3 regions of the Rhizobium sp. 2YAF20 genome follow, and region 2 is predicted to be linked to each of the others. Evidence: predicted binding sites of a transcription regulator. Region 2 holds the regulator's gene; each other region holds the start of a gene.
The links. Region 2 encodes LexA, which represses DNA repair genes until DNA is damaged. Its sites were predicted from a motif close to TGTTCNNNNTGTGTTCNG; they were not measured.
Positions count from the first base shown of each region.

Region 1: the regulator LexA is predicted to act here: its motif matches at 1,341-1,358, upstream of AB4Z52_RS05035 (helicase-related protein).
Region 3: the regulator LexA is predicted to act here: its motif matches at 920-937, upstream of AB4Z52_RS04675 (ImuA family protein).

Region 1 is NZ_JBFRFF010000002.1:193,597-195,864, reverse strand. It holds gene AB4Z52_RS05035 (helicase-related protein) at 1-1,147, opposite strand, end outside; gene AB4Z52_RS05030 (hypothetical protein) at 1,752-2,114, shown strand; gene AB4Z52_RS05025 (DUF3309 family protein) at 2,157-2,268, shown strand, end outside.
Region 2 is NZ_JBFRFF010000006.1:139,599-141,866, reverse strand. It holds gene AB4Z52_RS11255 (VOC family protein) at 1-553, opposite strand, end outside; gene lexA (transcriptional repressor LexA) at 795-1,514, shown strand.
Region 3 is NZ_JBFRFF010000002.1:112,532-114,799, reverse strand. It holds gene AB4Z52_RS04675 (ImuA family protein) at 1-897, opposite strand, end outside; gene AB4Z52_RS04670 (metallopeptidase family protein) at 1,060-1,497, shown strand; gene AB4Z52_RS04665 (DUF1737 domain-containing protein) at 1,510-1,716, opposite strand; gene AB4Z52_RS04660 (HpcH/HpaI aldolase/citrate lyase family protein) at 1,713-2,268, opposite strand, start outside.

The DNA of each region.
Region 1 (2,268 bases), on a different contig from region 2:
GCGTGATACGCCGGTAATCGGGCAGCGCGCAAGCTTCCCACAATTTCTCGACACGCTCGGCCCCAGTCGCCAGATCGATGATCTCAGGATAGCGCGACAGCTGCTCCAGGGCTTGTTGGTCGACAGCCGGCAACGCCCGCGTCAAACCGGAAATTTTCGGCACGGCATCCAGGCTCGAGTGCAGGGCGGCGATCGAGGAATAATCGAACTCCTTGGTCCGCCACTGAAGAACTTTGACATTGTCGAATTCATGCCCCTCGATCCGGCGCACCAGATCGTCGTCAAGCGGATCGACCTGGCCGGTCACGCCAAACGTGCCGTCCCTGAGATGCCGGCCGGCGCGGCCGGCGACCTGGCCGAGTTCTCCGGGATTTAGATGGCGGAACTGATAGCCGTCGAATTTCCGATCTTGGGCAAAGGCGACGTGATCGACGTCAAGGTTCAAGCCCATGCCGATGGCGTCCGTCGCCACCAGATATTCCACATCGCCCGCCTGGTAGAGCGCAACCTGGGCGTTGCGCGTCCGCGGACTGAGCGCCCCGAGCACCACGGCGGCACCTCCGCGTTGGCGGCGAATGAGCTCGGCGATCGCGTAGACCTCATCGGCCGAGAAGGCAACGACGACGGAGCGCTGCGGCAGACGGGTGATTTTCTTCTGGCCGGCATAAAACAGGTGCGAAAGCCGCGGGCGCTCGACAACGGTAATGCCAGGCAACAGATGCTCGAGGATCGGCCGCATCGTGCCTGCGCCCAAGAGCAGCGTCTCGTCCCGGCCGCGCAAATGCAGAATGCGATCGGTAAAGATATGTCCGCGCTCAAGATCGCCGGCGAGCTGCACCTCGTCGATGGCGACGAACGACGCCCTCGTCTCCCGTGGCATCGCCTCGACAGTGCAGACGGAGTAGCGCGCATTTGGCGGCGAGATCTTCTCCTCGCCAGTGACCAGGGCGACGTTCTGCGCGCCGACCTTTTCGACGACGCGCGTATAGACCTCGCGCGCCAAAAGGCGCAGCGGCAATCCAATAACGCCATTGCCATGCGCCACCATGCGCTCGATGGCATAATGCGTCTTACCGGTATTGGTCGGTCCAAGCACTGCGGTCACGCCGCGTCCGCTTAGGATCATGGGCTGCGAAGTCAGGGTCATATGTCCATGTAAGGATGAGGCGCGGTCGCGTTTCCGTCAACGCGCTCCTCCGTGAAGTGAGCAACAGATGACGAGCATATGCGACAAAGGCAAGACCTGAGGCAAAAAAGGACGGCGAAAATGAAATATACTCGGCCTTTGTGCACAACCAGAAGGTACATTCGACGCACAGCCAGCGCGAGTCCGGCCTTCGGAGAACACGTTGGGAACGAATCGGCGACGAATCGCTGACTCGAACGAGTTCTTGCTTTGTTCATCGCTACATATAGGACAGAAATGGCGCAATCGCACCAGATGCTGAATCGGGCGGATGCCCGGCCGCGTGCTTGCGCGAGCAACAATCATTTATCAAAAAAGCATGCGACACCAATTGATTGTAGCTGTTAACAATTTGTAAAACATCGCAAAATTCCGATCTGCAAAGCGCTGCGGCCCGTAGCCGAGAGGTGCATGAAAATTGGCGCTGCCGGCTTGAAATCAGCGGGTCGATCTGGTGGTGCCACCATATCTAGTGTGATTCTCGCGCCGACATACAGGACTCTGGATGGTTGAGCCGCAGAATTGGAATGAATCGGAGATTGAGACGATGCCTCGATAGAGGATCGTGGATATCTTCAATAAATTCATTCCAAGGTTGAATTGTGATCCTATCGCGCCAACCTCTGACAACCTGCCGGCCCAACGTCCATACTTGCATCTGACCAAAGCCGAGCCGTCGTTAGGTGCCGCCAGGGAAATGCCGCTTCTGCGTCGAAAGCAAACCAACGGCGTGCAAGCTGAGGGCCGATTGGTCTCAAGCATTTATATTTATGGCATTTTTAACCTTGCCTTCACTTTGCACAAGATCCTCTTTGCGGCTCCATGCATGTCATGGCTGTGGAAAAGCGGGGCGGGGTCGATGTTGTCGCGGGGACGGAATGCCGCCCTTAAAGGCCATGGAACAATTTCCTGTGAAAGAAGTTTCTAATGTCAGCGAATATCGCTGGTTGGATGCTGGAGGAAATGGACCATGCTTGGCACAATATTGCTTGTCATTCTCATTTTGCTGCTGATTGGCGCGCTGCCGAATTGGGGATATAGCAGTGGTTGGGGCTACGGCCCGTCGGGAGGACTGGGACTTG
Region 2 (2,268 bases):
TCGACAACACCACTTCCGCGATACCGACAACACCGTTCACATGGCGCTCGAGCGCTCCGCGATCGGCAGGCAAGGGATTGGTGCGCTCGCAGCAAAAGGCGAAAAAGTCGGGCGCCCGCAAATCTGCGGCAAAGGCGAGACTGAAACCCGCCGTCGATTCGGATCCGTCCGGCATGCGAACCGGGCGCGCAAATTGCAACATCCTGCCGGCGGATATGGCTTTTTGACGGAAGCGCGCATCGTCGGCCTTGGCGTCGTTCGTTGCAAATACCACGGCCGAGAAACCATCCTCGCCGACACGGAAGCGGAACGCCTGATCGCGGGCAGTGAATACATTGCCCTCGTGCGCCGCCGTTTCGCATTCCTCGCGACTGGCAACGGCCAGCGGCTCCAGATAGGTCCCGTCTGTAAAGAAAACGCACGCATTCTCCGTGCCGAACGGATGGCGTGCGTCCGGCGCTACGGTGAAGCCGAGTTTGCCCAGCCGCTCACCCGCCAAACCGATGTTGACAGTCGGCAACACGAGGTGATCAACCGGATGTATTGCGACCATCGCGCTCTCCTCTCTGCGGCGCCCGGTTTGCTCCTTTCCTTAGTCGGTTTCAAGCCGAAAATGCTGGAACGCGAACGGACGATCACAATCGGGAACCGTCCGCGACACCCGGCCGCATAGTTTCGGATCGAAAATCTCGGATGTCCTTGCCTGGCCTTCACCAGAATTTAAAGCCTTGCGGAACACATATGGAACATATAGTGTCTGTTCTGTATTTGTTTCACATTTGGGGTTCGGCGATATGTTGACGCGCAAACAGCAGGAACTGCTTCTTTTTATCCATGAGCGCATGAAGGAATCCGGCGTACCGCCCTCCTTCGACGAGATGAAAGATGCATTGGACCTTGCATCGAAATCGGGAATTCACCGGCTGATCACCGCGCTTGAGGAGCGCGGCTTCATTCGCCGACTGCCGAACAGGGCACGCGCGCTCGAAGTGATCAAGCTACCGGAGGCCTACAGCGCCAGTCTGCAGCCGCGACGTGGCTTTTCGCCAAGCGTCATCGAGGGCAGCCTTGGCAAGCCTCAGCTTGTTCCCGCCCCTGCAAAGCCGGCAGCCAATGACGACAGCGGCAATTCCGTTTCGGTACCGATGATGGGCCGGATTGCCGCCGGTGTTCCAATCTCGGCGATCCAGAATAACACGCACGATATCTTTGTGTCGGCCGACATGCTTGGCGCTGGAGAGCACTATGCGCTCGAGGTCAAGGGCGACTCGATGATCGATGCCGGTATCTTCGACGGCGACACGGTGATTATTCGAAATACGACCACCGCCAGCCCCGGCGATATCATCGTTGCACTTGTCGATGACGAAGAGGCAACCTTGAAGCGCTTTCGCCGCAAGGGAGCATCGATTGCGCTTGAGGCTGCCAATCCGGCTTATGAAACACGAATTTTCGGACCGGACCGGGTCAAGGTTCAGGGGAAGCTTGTGGGTTTGATCCGCCGTTATCACTGACCGGTGATGACGTAGCAGTGGTGGTAAATTTGCCCGAGCGCCAGTCATAGGCGCGATAGGTTCCAGGGTCTTCGTATAGTTGGGAAAGCTGTTTCGATGGAGGGGTTTTCCGACTGACCACCTCGACCGCACCGGTTCTCGTCAAGCCGGCGCCCGTGAATATCACTGCGACGGAGCGACAATCGCTCCAGGCGCATTCGTATAGGCGTAACGACGATGTCGGCGGTGCCGCAGGCGGGGCCGAGATAAGCGCCATCGTCGATGGTCACGATCATCTGGCCATTATCCGGCATCGCCGCACCAGTCCTTGCGGTGGCAAGCGAAACTGCCGGTGGGGGCTTAATCAAGGCTGTTCCATCGCCTGTCGCAGCGCCTTTTTGCTGCTCGGTGTCGAGGGTCAGCCTTGAGCCCCGCTTACGTCTATTCAAGGGCAGATTATAGTCTGTCGGCAGCATTGTCGGTGGCTGCACGTCAAACGCCGCGGGCCCCCTTTGCCATTGTTTGAAGGTGAAATCCGGGGGCGCCCGGGATTGGGTTCAACGCCTCGCATCCGACAGTTCGTTTTCCGATGAAATCGGCAACCTTTAATCGAGGAATTCAACTAAAATCGATTGAATTTTTCTCAATTGCTACCCTGCCTCGCTTCGGCGTTATAGTGGACGGCGGATGCCGAACTACCGCGATTTCGACAGTGCCCAAAAGTTGATACCGCAATGCACAAATAGGCGCCGGGGTAACTTGGCATTAGCGTCTG
Region 3 (2,268 bases), on a different contig from region 2:
GTCGGCAGCCGGGGGAAGGTGAGGGCGAGAATTCGCTGATTTCCGTTCGATAGGGGCAGGGCGCTGCCGGTCGTGGATAGATGAAAATTGGCGGTCATGAGCGTCCCACTCCAGAACGAGGGAAAGAGGAGCCGGATTGCGGCTCTTTTCGAGGGTAAGGCGAAAGGACGGGTTGCCGATGCTGCCGCCAAGCATCGATCCATCCGGCAGGAACCGCGCCCCAGCCGGCGCGGGTTCGACAGACAGGCGAAAGAGAGCGCTGCTCGCCTCTTCCTCTCCCCCCTGTCGCAACAGAAACAGCGGCCGCCCCGCCGCCTTGGCCCTTAAGCTGAGCCGCCGACTTTCCGTCAGCCCGAAACGGGCCGGATTGCCGCGCACCTCCAGAATGACCACGACAAAGACCGCGCTTGAAAGCGCTGCCTCCGCCAGCCACAATGCTTCGTCAAGTTTTCGAGGGGCTGCATGCAGGAAGCCCTGCGGCTCCAGGCCAAAATCCCTAAGGCCGATCGCATAGGGCAGGCCCGCTTCCATCGACGCCACCGTGTCGCCAATCCAAAGCACCGTTTCGTGGCCAGCCGATACATTTTTCTCCCCTTCTCCGAGACGCGAGGCAAGTGCCAGGGCAAAACCCGTAGCAGCACCGGCATCGCGAAGCGAAAGCGAACGGATCTCGGTCATCGCATCGCGTGGAATCCCACCTTCAAGTGCCGCGTCAAGAACGGTTACGCCGGTCTGAAGAGGCGGCCTTTGCTTTAGGCCCGTCTTTAGCTTTCCTTCCTCCGCCGCCATCGCCTCATGGGCGGCAGCGGCCAAAGCAGGCGCCGGCTTGCCTTCCAATCTGGCAATGGTTTCACGCAGGGCAAAAAGCGTTTCCCGCGCCACGGCTGTTTCGGCCACGACGTTAGCTCCTGATAAAAAATGTTCCTGTTATGTTCTTATAGATTCCAGAGTGCCGAAGAAGAGTCAACAGCCTATTTATGTGAATTTATTCCTCGGCTTGATTCCGCTCTCGAAAACTTGCCGCGAAGGCTCTATATGGGCGCAAAGGAAGGAAGTATCATGGCCCGCATTGACCAGAGCGAGGATTGGCGGGACCGCCATGCGCCGACGATCAGTTCATTCGAATCCCTGGCAACGGAGGCCTACGGCCACCTGCCCGAAGAATTCCGTGCGCTCACCGGCAATCTGATCATCGAGATCGAAGATTTTCCGGATGACGAGGTTTTCGAGGATATGGCCCTTGAAACCCCCTTCGACCTGCTGGGCCTATTCGAGGGTCGCGGCATTTCCGAACGCTTCACCGTTGAAACGGGTGAAATGCCCAACCGCATACGCCTCTATCGCCGGCCGATCATCGATTACTGGGCGGAAAATGAGGAAACGCTCGGCGATATCATCACCCATGTCCTGATCCACGAGATCGGCCATCATTTTGGGCTTAGCGACGACGACATGGAACGGATCGAGGAAAGTGCCGAAGAAGCCACCGACCGCTAGGACGACAGTTTTCTACTGCTCGGAAAGCTTCATTTCAGGATCGTACTCCTTGCCCTCGACTTCCTTGACCACCGCCTGGCCGCATTGCATTTCGCCGGTTGCCGCATTGAAGGCGTAGGTCGGCGAGCCATAGAGCGTCCAGCCCTTGTTGAGGCTGGCGGAGATCTTGTGGCAGAAGGAGGCGTCGTCCGGACCGGACAGGAAGCGGTAGAGTTTCATCGGGTCGTCTTTCGTTCTGCAATCAGGCGGGCTTTATGAACCAGTCCCTGCGCCTGGACAAGATGGAGCCTTTCGACCATTCGACCACCAAGATTGACGACATTGAGCCCCTCCGACGCAGGATCGGCAAAAGCTGCGATAATCGCTTCCGCTTCGGTGATGGCCTCGCCATTGGGCCCGAAACAATAATTGGCACATTCGATCTGGTTCGGATGGATCAGCATCTTGCCGTCAAAGCCCATGGCACGTCCCTGGGAACACTCGCTCTCCAGAGAGCCCATATCCTTGAAATCATTAAAAACGCTATCAATCGCATCCAGCCCGTAGGCGCGAACCGCCAGCACCACCTGCATCAGCCATGGGACGAGATAGGTTCGCCCCGGTTGCGGCAGCACACCCGTTTCCTTGCGCAGATCGTTCAGTCCGACGACGAAGCAATCGAGCCTGGAGCCTGCCGTGCGCCCGGCCTCGGCAATCGCTGCAGCATTGAGGATACCGCGCGGCGTTTCAATCATTGCCCAGATGCGTAAATTTTCCGGCGCATCGGCGTCT